2 regions of the Fischerella sp. JS2 genome follow, and region 2 is predicted to be linked to the other one. Evidence: predicted binding sites of a transcription regulator. Region 2 holds the regulator's gene; the other holds the start of a gene.
The links. The regulator NtcA, encoded in region 2, controls nitrogen genes in cyanobacteria. The targets are predictions, from matches to a motif close to TNTGTANNNNNNNNTACANA.
Positions count from the first base shown of each region.

Region 1: RS893_RS23050 (cell division protein SepF) is a predicted target of NtcA. The motif match lies at 2,505-2,524, and genes of this name have one in related genera.

Region 1 is NZ_CP135918.1:5,424,307-5,430,666, forward strand. It holds gene RS893_RS23035 (chorismate-binding protein) at 1-313, shown strand, start outside; gene pipX (transcriptional coactivator PipX) at 1,011-1,289, shown strand; gene RS893_RS23045 (YggS family pyridoxal phosphate-dependent enzyme) at 1,286-1,957, shown strand; gene RS893_RS23050 (cell division protein SepF) at 2,634-3,233, shown strand; gene proC (pyrroline-5-carboxylate reductase) at 3,326-4,138, shown strand; gene RS893_RS23060 (RNA helicase) at 4,376-6,360, shown strand, end outside.
Region 2 is NZ_CP135918.1:2,407,895-2,414,254, reverse strand. It holds gene RS893_RS09985 (DUF3084 domain-containing protein) at 106-1,599, opposite strand; gene ntcA (global nitrogen regulator NtcA) at 1,821-2,492, opposite strand; gene fabI (enoyl-ACP reductase FabI) at 3,086-3,862, shown strand; gene hisB (imidazoleglycerol-phosphate dehydratase HisB) at 3,953-4,594, shown strand; gene RS893_RS09965 (alkaline phosphatase) at 4,928-6,360, opposite strand, start outside.

The sequences.
Region 1 (6,360 bases), 3.0 Mb from region 2:
CATCTTAATTCGCACCCTGCTGTTGGTTCCCTCCTCACCTGAAGAGGTAGAGGGAGATAGGGAGGTGGGGAGATCGGGAGTTAGGGAGAATATTGAATTAGATTCTCCCCATTACCCCATCACTTCATCACTCCATCATATAAACCCCATCACCTCACCACTCAACACTGTCTGGGGACAAGTGGGAGCAGGAATTGTCGCAGACAGCGATCCTGAGCGAGAATGGCATGAATCTTTACATAAAGCTCAGGCACAACTACAGGCGCTAGCAACTGTTTTTGGGGATCGGGGAGTAGGAAGACAAGGAGGATAAGGAAGACAACGGAAGGGGGAGTGGTAAACCACTAACCACCAACAATCAACAACCAACAACCAACAACTAACAACCAATGAACCTTGTTCTTTTTCCATCCCAGCTCTACAGAAAGTCTATTCTTAGGTTGTTGGCGAATTTGTATAACAAAAAGACGGCAATTATGGCAGCATTGGTAGAGGGGAAACAAACAGAGGATGAGAGCAAAATAGGAAGGAATGGGCAAATTTTCCTTTCGTGTCTCTACTTCCCCAAACCCTCTGTGAACTTTACCCCAAAAGCTAATGCCATTTAGTTACGACGGCAATATGCCTTAGCTACACATTACTATCGGTTTGGTGAAAGGTTAAATCAGTGAACAGTGAACAGTGAACAGTGAACAGTGAACAGTGTAGACGCGCTCATAGGCTTCCCGTAGGGTACAGTTATCAGGCGTATGGTGAGGGTATGTTACCCACCAGCAATACCTGACACCCATTATTGGGGGACTTATACTTAGTAATGAATACTGATGACTGATGACTGATAACTGAATAACTGTTAAAGGCTAGAGGGTAAAGGCATCTCAACTCCCTTTCCCCTTATTCCTTTCCTCTTACCCCTTTACCTTTAATTTATGCAAATGAAACCGTCAGCCTTACCAATCTTGGCATTCAACTGCAAAAACATACTATCTATTCTTACCTTCAAGTATTAAATGAACCCAGAAAGCTCAGAAACTTACATAAATCATCCAACTTGGGGTTTGCTCTATAGGATCTGTATGGTGGATGAAAACCAAGAGTTATTCACTACACTGTATGCTCAGCGCCTATTTTTTTTAGTAATATCCGATGCTAAAGGTGTCAAATTTCAGCCGATAGGACGTACTGAAGCAAGAATGCTGCTAGAAAATCGCTTGCGTAACCTACGTCGTGCTGGACAAGCCCAGGAGTACGATCAGTTGCAGAGTATCTTCCAACGCACCTTCCAATGAGTGGCTCGATTAGTGAACGTATTAATACTGTGCGCGCACAACTACCACCTTCAGTTCGGTTGATAGCTGTTACCAAGCAAGTCCCAAGTGATGTAATTCGTGCTGCCTATACTGCGGGAATTCGAGATTTTGGTGAAAATCGCATTCAAGAAGCGATCGCAAAACAAGCTGACTTACAAGATTTATCTGATATCACTTGGCATTTTATCGGACACTTGCAAAGCAATAAAGCCAAAAAAGCCTTAGAAAATTTTCAGTGGATTCACTCAGTAGATAATTTGAAGCTGGCACAGCGCCTAAACGAGTTGGCCCAGCAAATAGGTGTCAGTCCCTATGTGTGTTTGCAAGTCAAAATTCTTCCTGACCCTAATAAGTCGGGTTGGAGTGTACCTCAACTTTTAGCTGACCTACCAACACTGAATCAATACAAAAATTTACAAATTCAAGGTTTGATGACAATCCCGCCTCTAGGATTAAATGACCAGGAAATTGTGGCAGTGTTTAATCGCACACGCGAACTAGCACAAGAAATCCAGGAACAAAACTGGTCCCATATTCAAATGCAGCATTTGTCGATGGGAATGTCAGGTGATTATCAACTAGCCGTAGAAGCTGGTGCAACGATGGTGCGTTTGGGAACTATCTTATTTGGAGAGCGTGGTGCTTAAATTGGGATAAGGGATTGGGAATAAATTCAGTTAACAGTGTAGACGCGCTCATAGGCTTCCCGTAGGGTACAGTTATCAGACCTGTGGTGGGGATCAAACAATTTTTGATTGCTCCCACATATGAAGTTTGGGACTTCGTGATCCGAATTATTAGTCATACCAATTTGAAAAAAGAATGCGACACAGAGACTTACAGAACTCTTATGCGTAAGGCTCTTCTCAATCCATCTTGAAAAACTTTGAGCGCCGCAAGCTGGCGATCAAACTTTTCGCAAAATCTAAAATTCAAAATCCAAAATGGAATCAGAGTCCGCACCACCAACACCCTCTAATTAGTGCAGGACTCATCCCATTTCACAAAACTATAAATTCTCAAAGATACTGGTCTAGCAAATAACTCAGGATATAGTATAAACAAAAGCAAACACATAAGAAATTTGGGGTTGCAGCAACTTTGCATTCAAAAATAGTTAGGCTATAATCTTGACTCATTATTGCGTACAAATTAAATACAGACGTTCTAGGGGGGCGTCCGTTGATGGTTTGTGCCGTAGTATATGCTACAAACAACTTATAGAATTGCAAAATAGTCCGCCTTATGTCATAGCGGCACAGATTGGCAGCATTAGTTGCTGTCACATCCTTTGAAGGTGATTTGCACCAGGAGCGTAACACTATGAACAATATTTTCTCCAAACTGAGAGACTTTGTTGGTTTAAATGAGCCAGTAGAATACGAGTACTATGAGGAAGAGCCTGAAGCAGAAAGCTATCAGAATCTATATCAGGAACAAAATCAACAGCCTGTACCCCAAGAAACGACCTCTGCAAATCGACGTTGGCGTGAGCCAATGCCTACAATGAATGCAAATCCAGATGTAGCAACTGCTTCTGCAAAAACGATGAGTAATGTTATTGGTATGCCCGGTGCTATTAACGGTATTTCAGAAGTTTTAGTACTAGAACCACGTACTTTTGAAGAAATGCCACAAGCGATTCAAGCTTTACGAGAGCGAAAGTCTGTGGTATTAAACTTGACAATCATGGACCCGGATCAAGCACAGCGAGCTGTTGATTTTGTTGCAGGTGGCACTTACGCGTTGGATGGACATCAAGAACGTATCGGCGAAAGCATCTTTTTGTTTACACCCAGTTGTGTGCAAGTCAGCACTCAAGGCGGAGTTCTACACGAAGTACCTCAACCACCAGTTCGTACCTCCCGCCCTGCACCTGGCAACCAAACCTGGGGCAATGAACCCAATCGCATGGTACAATAAACTAAATTTAGTCTCATGTCAATAGTCAAGAGTACATAGTCCTCAAGTTAACGCTCTTGGTTATTGACTAATGACTAATGACTTAATGACTAATGAGTTATAAATTTGGATTAATTGGTGGCGGGGTAATGGGAGAAGCTTTATTATCCCGCCTTATTGCTCGCTCGATTTATCACCCATCAGAAGTGATAGTTAGTGAACCACAGCCCACACGCCAGAAATTTTTAGCGCATCAGTACAATGTGGCAGTGACAGATGATAACCGTCTGGTTTTCAGCCAAACAACCGAAGTGATATGCTTAGCGGTTAAACCGCAAGTTTTCAGTGCGATCGCTCAAGAATTAGCGGATGTTCTCGAGCAAGGGCATTCACCACTAGTAATTTCTGTGTTGGCAGGTGTAACTTTATCTAAATTAGAAGCAGCTTTTCCCCAATTGCCAGTCATTCGAGCCATGCCCAATACACCAGCAACTGTAGGTGCGGGTATGACTGCGATCGCTCCTGGTGCTTACACCCATAGTAAACACTCGGAAACAGCACAACAGTTGTTTTCAGCAGTGGGGGAAGTAGTAGAAGTTCCGGAGTCGTTAATGGATGCGGTAACTGGTTTATCAGGTAGTGGACCAGCTTACGTAGCGTTAATGATAGAAGCACTTGCAGATGGAGGAGTCGCTGCTGGTTTACCTAGAGCAATTGCCTATCAACTCGCTTTACAAACAGTCTTAGGAACTGCTCAGTTACTACATGACACCAAACTCCACCCCGCAGAACTCAAAGATCGTGTTACCAGTCCTGGTGGAACCACAATTACTGGCATAGCCCAATTAGAACGTTCAGCATTCCGCTCTGCTCTCATTGAGGCAGTTAAAGCTGCTACCATTCGTTCTCAGGAGTTGGGGAAGTGAGAGGTGGGGAGATGGGGAGTGTGAGGAGTAGGGGGGGTGTGTAGACGCGCTTTGCGCGGCTTCCCGTAGGGTGGGGTGTGAGGGGTGTGAGGGGTGTGAGGGGTGTGAAAAGTATTTTCTCTTGTCTTCCTTGTCCTTCTTGTCCCCGATCCCCGATCCCTGATCCCCGATCCCTAATGCCCTACTTGCCAAGGGTTCATATAATATAGTAAAAAGTCTGGTTGCAATTGTGATTGAGTGAATTATTCTGCACTGTCTTCAGAAGTAGACCCCAGTTCTGTATTTCCTTTTGAACTGGATAAATTCCAGCTAGATGCGATCGCCTCTCTAAATGCTGGACGCTCTGTAGTGGTTTGTGCGCCAACAGGTTCAGGTAAAACCTTGGTTGGAGAATATGGTATTTATCGTGCCTTAGCGCGAGGAAAACGGGTATTTTACACTACCCCCCTGAAGGCACTTTCTAACCAAAAATTACGTGACTTTCGTGAACAATTCGGCTTTGACGCAGTTGGATTGTTAACAGGAGATGCCTCCATCAATCGGGATGCGCCCATTGTAGTCATGACTACAGAAATTTTCCGTAACATGCTCTACGGCACACCCATCGGGCAAGTTGGTATTTCCTTAACAGACGTAGAAGCAGTGGTGTTAGATGAGTGCCACTACATGAATGATCGCCAACGGGGAACAGTTTGGGAAGAAGCGATAATTTATTGCCCCCGCGAAATTCAACTGATCGCCCTATCAGCAACAGTTGCCAATAGTGAACAACTTACCGACTGGCTCAATCAAGTCCACGGCCCCACTGATCTCATCTACTCCGATTTTCGTCCTGTTCCTTTAGAATTTCACTTTGGTAATCTCAAAGGGGTATTTCCACTCCTGAATGACGATAAAACCCAAATTAACCCCCGTCTGCTCAAGCGAGGCAGAAAAAAAGAGCTAGAAAAGGGCAAAGGCAATCGCAGACCAGAAGCACCTAGTATCAATTTTATTCTCACTCACCTCCAAGAACGAGATATGCTGCCAGCAATCTACTTTATCTTCAGTCGTCGCGGCTGTGATAAAGCAGTGGCAGAAGTCGGTGAGATGTGGCTGGTGAACGAGCAAGAGGCGCAGCAGTTACGGCGACAGATTGACGAATTTTTAACCCGTAACCCAGAGGCGGGGCGTTCCGGTCACATAGCTCCTCTTTACAAGGGTATCGCCGCCCACCACGCTGGGATTTTACCAGCCTGGAAAGTACTAGTAGAAGAACTATTTCAGCAAGGGCTAATTAAAGTAGTATTTGCCACAGAAACACTAGCAGCAGGAATTAACATGCCTGCTCGGACAACAGTTATTTCTACCATATCCAAACGTACCGACACCGGACACCGGATGTTGACAGCCTCTGAGTTTCTGCAAATGGCAGGAAGAGCTGGACGTCGGGGTATGGATAAAGTCGGTCATGTGGTGACATTACAAACTCCCTTCGAGGGAGCAGAACACGCAGCAGCTTTGGCAATCAAAAAACCAGACCCGTTGGTTAGCCATTTTACGCCTAGTTATGGCATGGTGCTGAACTTGCTGCAAATCCACACTCTTGATGAAGCCAGAGAACTCATAGAGCGCAGCTTTGGGCAATATCTAGCAAATGTGCATCTCCAACCAAGGCAACAATATATCGCTCAATTGCAAGCAGAATTAGAGCAAATTAAGACGCAAATTGCTACGGTTGAAGAAAGCGAAATAGCTAGTTATGAAAAACTGCGACAACGCCTAAAAGTAGAACAAAAGATATTAAACACACTGCAAGAGCAAGCAGACGAAGGGCGACAAGAAGAATTAACAATGATGCTCAGCTTTGCTGTGTCAGGGACATTACTTTGCCTTAAGGGTAAATACTTAACAATGTCTCTACCAGTAACCGCAGTGTTAATAGGCAAAACCCAAGGTGCTAGCCAAACACCTTATTTAGTTTGTTTAGGCAGAGATAACCGTTGGTATGTGGCAACTACAGCAGATGTAGTCAATTTATATGCAGAATTACCACGGATTGACGTACCTCCTGACTTGCTACCACCTGCACAGATGTCTTTAAAGCCGGGACAGTCGTGTCGTGGTGATGAAGAAAGTATGGCTATTGCTAGTCAAATTCCCGAACCGGAGGAGTCTCTAAATATGGCACCCGAAGTAGCTGAACAACTTCAGGTAGTTGCAGCCTTGCGAGAGCAAATAGA
Region 2 (6,360 bases):
ATTGGCTACTAACTACTAATGTACAGACGCGATTAATCGTAATGTACAGACGCGATTAATCGTAATGTACAGACGCGATTAATCGCGTCTCTACCTACTAAAAAATTAAGTACTAAAAATCACTTGTCCATTTTTAATTGCTAACAATCTTACTTTCAACGGCCCGGCGGTATATGTGTCTTGTGCGGCAACTGCTTTAATATCTATTGCTTGGTCATATTGTCGCAACTGGGCAATAAAGCGCAGAAAAGTACCATCTATTTGAATATCTTCTAAAATTCCAGCATTCCGTGCGCGAAATTGAGAAGCAGAAATCAACAGTTCTAGGCGCTGTCGCAGTTGGTAGGATGTCATGTTTTTGGGATCAGCTGTAGTTGTAGCTAGTACTTCGCCTCCAGAGAACACAATTTGATTTAGTGATGCATCAGCAAAAAATTCGATTGGTTTTTCTCCTCTGACGTAGTTACCCGCAGAGAAAATCCGCACCACGTAATCTCGACCATCTTTAATCTGATTACTTAACTGTTCAACTTGTTCTTCAGTGACACGTAGTATCTGCAAATTTGGAGGGGTGGTAGTGCCAGGTTCACTTAATTCCATACTGGCATTTTTATTAGCTTCTTTTAATAGCTGGATTACTGCTTGGCGCGCAGCAGCAGGTTTTTCTATACGCACAACCCCAGCCGCTAGAACTTGACCCCGGGCTATAGCCAGTTTTCCTAAACGAAGATCACGATAAGACCGATAATATTTCTCTAGACGTGCAACTTCCTGTTCGAGAAAATCCTGTTGTGTTTCTAGTTCTTTGAGGCGGGTTTCTCGTTGAGCAATAATTTTCTCCCTAGCTGTAATTTCGAGATTACGCTTTTGAATAACCGCATCCAGTTTGGCAATTGTCTGGTCACGCTGTTGAATCACTTCCTGACGCTTGGCTAGTTCGCGATCGCGTTTGTCTATAGCAGCTTGCGCTTCAGCAACGGCTTGTTTCGCTTGCTCATAAAGTTTTTGGCGTTCTGCTTTTAGTCGTTTAATTTCCTCTAGTTGTCTGTTCCTTTCTTGATAAACGTTTTGTAGCTGGGCTATGGCTTTTTCATATTGATTTGCCACTTGACTCAATTGCTTTTGAGTGCCTTGGAGTTGGGTTTGAGTTTTTGCTTGTTGATTAATTGTACGGTTGAGTTGGGCTTGCGTTTGCTGTTGCTTAGCGTTGGCTGCTTGTAAAGATTTGTTAATTTCTTGCAGATCCTGCTGAGCTTTGGCTTGTTCTTTCCTGGCTTGCTCTAGTTCGGTTTTGGTTGTATCAAGTTGCTGGGTCGTATTTTCTAGTTGTACGCGTTTACGCCTAAGGTCTTTTTGAATATCTTCTAACTCAAAAACTCCTTTACGCAAACCTTCATCAGCTAAAAATAAAATGCCCAGGGTTGATGCAGAAATGCCCAACCCTGTCAAGATTGTTACTAATACAGCTGTATTTTTGGGTCTAAGGTTGAAAAGTGAGAGCCGTTTTTTGCCAACCCGCGTGCCAATGCGATCGCCGACGGTGGCAATAACGCCTCCCAAAATTAAGATTGCAATAATGAGGATGTACCCGGTGGCCATCTGTTTGTATTTACCGAAGAAATCCTTCCAGATACAGCCTACTACTTTCAGGCATTTTCTGTGGCGAATTGCAGGTTGATAAATTACTGGGTAAAGGGGTAAAGAGAAAGGGGAAAAGGAATTAACAAGTATTTATCCATTACCCATTACCTATTACTCATTACCCATTACCTATTTCTACAAGAGTGTCTATATTTCTGAATGCCGCTCTCTGTGTACAATTAAGTGAATTGCCGACTTAGTGTCACAGGTTTGTGGACAGTAATTTTTTTCTTGTGTATGGAAATCATCTTCTTTTCGCGCAAATCGCCTAGTAGTCTAGTGACAGTCACACGAGTCGAACCAATTGCTTCAGCGATCGCCTGATGAGATAGCTTGAGATCAATTGTGATTCCATCTGCACAAGGAAGACCAAAATCTCGACAAAGAATTAATAAGAAACTTATTAATCTTGAACCCATATCGCGGTGAGCGAGAGTTTCAATCATCATCTCTGTCTGAAGAATGCGCGAAGATAAACCCCGCAGCATTAACATCGATAATTCTGGATTTTCCTTGAGTGCTTGTTCCACCTGTTCGATAGGTGCTGAAAGCAATTCCACAGGCGTAAAAGCAACTGCATGATAAAAACGATCAGACTTGTTTCCCGTTAGTAGGGACAAAACCCCAAATACACTGTTTTCTCGCAGTAGCGCTACAGTTATCTCTTCTCCTGCTTCGTACACCCTGGAGAGTTTAACTGCACCTTTTAAGAGAAAATAAACTCTTTCAGCAGGATCGCCGGGGAAAAAGATCGTCTTGTTGCGCTCGAACGATTCCACCACTGGCGGAAACGCTCCAGTCGCCATCTGACGAAAAACATTTGCTAGGGCTTTATCTTGTGTCACGATCATCTATCTCCCTTCCCCTACCCAATGCCAGAAAAACGAATATGGATTTCCTAAGAATACACTCGAAAATTCAATAAAACATTGTCAACCTTTCTGTACTTTCCTATACTTAACCCTTTATCTAATTGATGTTTGTTTAACATGATACAAAATTTGTAGTGCAGGAATCTAGTACTTTTTGTTAGGTACTTCCAAAATTGTAGACAATAAGTTTTTTAAGAAAAAAGTAAGATTCATAGAGAATTTATGAAAACATAAAATGGTAAATTGATGGTAAAAAGCAATTTTGGCACGATGGATGTTGAAAATACGGATGTAAAAACTTAGGGTAATGGAGACGCAAGGGAAACCACAAATAAATTTAGTTACTTACAAAAGAAAAATATCTTTTTCTAAAACCTTTACTCTGTTTAAAAATCCTTTTGATCATTCATCTTTAAAAGAAGCAGTTTGTATCCAATTTTAGTTGGTGCAAGATAGAGTCTCTTCTGTTACATCTACCCTGAAGTACAATCAAAAATCAAATTTATAAAACGAAGACAAACCAAGCTCAGATTCATGTATGCTCCTAATGAAACATCACATCAATAATTTCTATGCTGGATCTGACTGGAAAAAATGCCCTTGTTACAGGCATTGTCAACAACCGCTCTATAGCCTGGGGTATTGCCCAACAACTGCACAAAGCCGGAGCTAACTTGGGGATCACCTACCTACCAGATGAGCGTGGCAAAATGGAGAAAAAGGTTGCTGAACTTGTCGAACCTCTCAACCCAAGTCTGTTTCTCCCTTGCAATGTCCAAGATGACGAACAGATTCAATCTACTTTTGAGACGATCCGCGATAAATGGGGCAAGTTGGACCTTCTCATCCATTCCATTGCCTTTGCCAATAAAGATGATTTGAGTGGAGACTTTAGCCAAACCTCTCGTGAAGGATTTCGTACAGCTTTAGATGTCAGCACCTATTCTTTGGTGCAACTAGCTGGTGCAGCTAAACCTTTGATGATCGCAGGTGGAAGCATAGTTACTCTCTCTTATTTAGGAGCCGTAAGAGCAGTTCCTAACTATAATGTGATGGGAGTTGCCAAGGCAGGATTAGAAGCTAGTGTGCGTTATTTAGCAGCAGAACTCGGTTCTGCCAATATCCGCGTCAATGCCATCTCCGCCGGGCCAATCCGTACTTTAGCTTCTAGTGCCGTTGGCGGTATTTTAGATATGATTCATCATGTCGAGCAAGTAGCTCCCTTGGGACGCACCGTCACACAGATCGAGGTAGGTAATGCAGCAGCGTTCTTGTGTAGCGACTTGGCAAGTGGAATTACAGGACAAGTCCTGTATGTTGATGCAGGATATGAAATTATGGGAATGTAAGAATTTGTTAGTAGTTAGTGGTTAGTAGTTAGTAGTAAATCACTAACCACTAACCACTAACCACTAACTATTAACCACTAACCAAATACTATGCAAATCAGCGATCGCCAAACTCTATCTTCACCCAACAACCTCACACAAACTCCCCGTATTGCTTCTGTACATCGCACTACGGAGGAAACAGATGTCCAGGTTACGATTAATTTGGATGGTACAGGAGTTTGTAATGCAGCTACAGGTATTCCATTTTTAGATCACATGCTACATCAAATTGCCTCCCACGGACTAATAGACTTGGATATCCAAGCCACAGGAGACTTGCACATTGATGACCATCATACCAACGAAGATGTAGGCATTACCTTAGGAAAAGCTATCAGCAAAGCATTAGGTGACAAAAAAGGCATTGTCCGGTTTGGTAATTTTCTTGCACCTCTTGATGAAGCCTTAATTCAGGTAGCACTGGATTTTTCGGGTCGTCCTCATCTCAGCTACGGTTTGCAAATTCCTACCCAGCGAGTTGGGACTTATGACACCCAGCTAGTACGAGAATTTTTTGTCGCCTTGGCAGGTAATAGTCAGATGACGCTGCACATTCGTCAGTTGGATGGGATTAATTCTCATCACATTATTGAAGCCACATTTAAGGCATTTGCGAGGGCGATGCGGATGGCAATGGAGATTGATCCCCGTCGTGCTGGGTTGATCCCCAGTTCCAAAGGGGTGTTATAGAAGGTAGAAGAAGTACAATGATTTCGCACGAGACAAGTTCTTGTTTCTCCTCTGGTATTTTATTATGGGTTCTGTCCCCCTATTCGCCAGCCGTATATTCATAAGGGGAGGGGACTTGATTTGTTGTTTCCCCTCAAGATTTAGGGGGATGAAGGGGGATAAATTTAATACCAATTTGAAAAAAGAATACAACATATGGATTATATAACACCCCACCCCAATCCTCCCCTTTCTAAGGGGAGGGTGGGGTTATCTGTCGCAAACATTATTTGAATTGGTATAACTTGTGTATACACGATAAGATAAATTTGGCACAGGGTATAGAGTAGTTATTTAAATTTTTTGTGCGCCTGGTTGACCATTTTCAACTATAAACGAAGCTAGGGTACTGATAGAGGCGTTTTGCTCAGTAATTGTTGAGACAACACGGTAATCACTTTGCCAGCGATCGCGTGTGAGATTGCAACGGACATAACCCCGATAAGCACCATCAAAAAATTTAGTGTGGGGATTGTCACTCAAAGCAGCTTTGATTGGAGAAATAAATTCGGTGGAAAAATCTGATGTAATTGAGGTTCCCACAAATTCGGTACCGACTGTAGCTGAGTCTGGGTTTTTGAAGTTTACTTTGAGGTCATGTACCCAACTAGAATGGATATCTCCGCTAATCACTACTAGGTTGGAAGGTCGGCGTTGAGCTAAAAAATTCAAAATGCGATTCCGTGCAGCTACGTAACCATCCCACTGATCCATGTTGAACAGTCCTGTTTCTGGACGAGGATCAAAATCGTATTCAGCAAACATAACTTGTTGAGCAATCACATTCCAGCGTGCTGATGAGTTATCTAGACCTTTGAGTAACCACTGCTGTTGTTCTTTGCCTGTCATCGTAGCTTCTTCAGCCAAAGCTTGGGAGCAACGGGGCTTAAGTCCGTCATCACAAGGCTGATCAGTCCGATATTGACGGGTATCCAAGACGTTAAACTCAGCTAAATCACCAAAAGTAAAGCGTCGATATAACTGCATGTCAAGCCCTTTAGGCAACGAAAAGCGGCGTAGCGGCATATGTTCGTAGTAAGCTTGGTAAGCGTAAGCCCGCCGAGTCACAAAGGCTTCCTGACTTTGATTGTCTTCTGGTATCAAACCAGCGTAATTGTTTTCCACTTCATGATCATCCCAGGTAACAATCCAAGGAAACTTGGCATGAACAGCTTGCAGATTTGGGTCAGTTTTGTACTGGGCGTGACGGTTACGATAGTCTTCTAGGGTAAGAATTTCAGAACCAATATGCTGGCGTAGCTTGTCAGGTTGGGCCTCGTACTCGTAAATATAGTCACCTAAATGCACCACTAGATCGAGTTCTTCATCCGCCATGTGCTTGTAGGCTGTGTAGTAGCCGTTTTGCCAATCTTGACAAGAAGCAAAAGCAAAGTTTAGTTGTGGGATAGAGGTATTCAAGGCTGGCGCTGTGCGAGTCCGCCCAATTGGGCTAACTTCATTACCCACCCGGAATTGATACCAATACCAACGATCAGGTTCTAATCCGCGCACATCAACGTGTACTGAGTGGGCTAGTTCAGGAGTTGCCAAGGTTTGCCCACGTCGCACTATCTTGGTCATGTTTTTGTCAAGGGCAATCAACCACCGCACTACGATATTTTCTGGTGGCATTCCACCACCATGAAGTGGGTCGATCGCTAGACGTGTCCATAACACTACACTATTGGGTAATGGATCACCAGAGGCCACACCAAGACTGAAAGGAT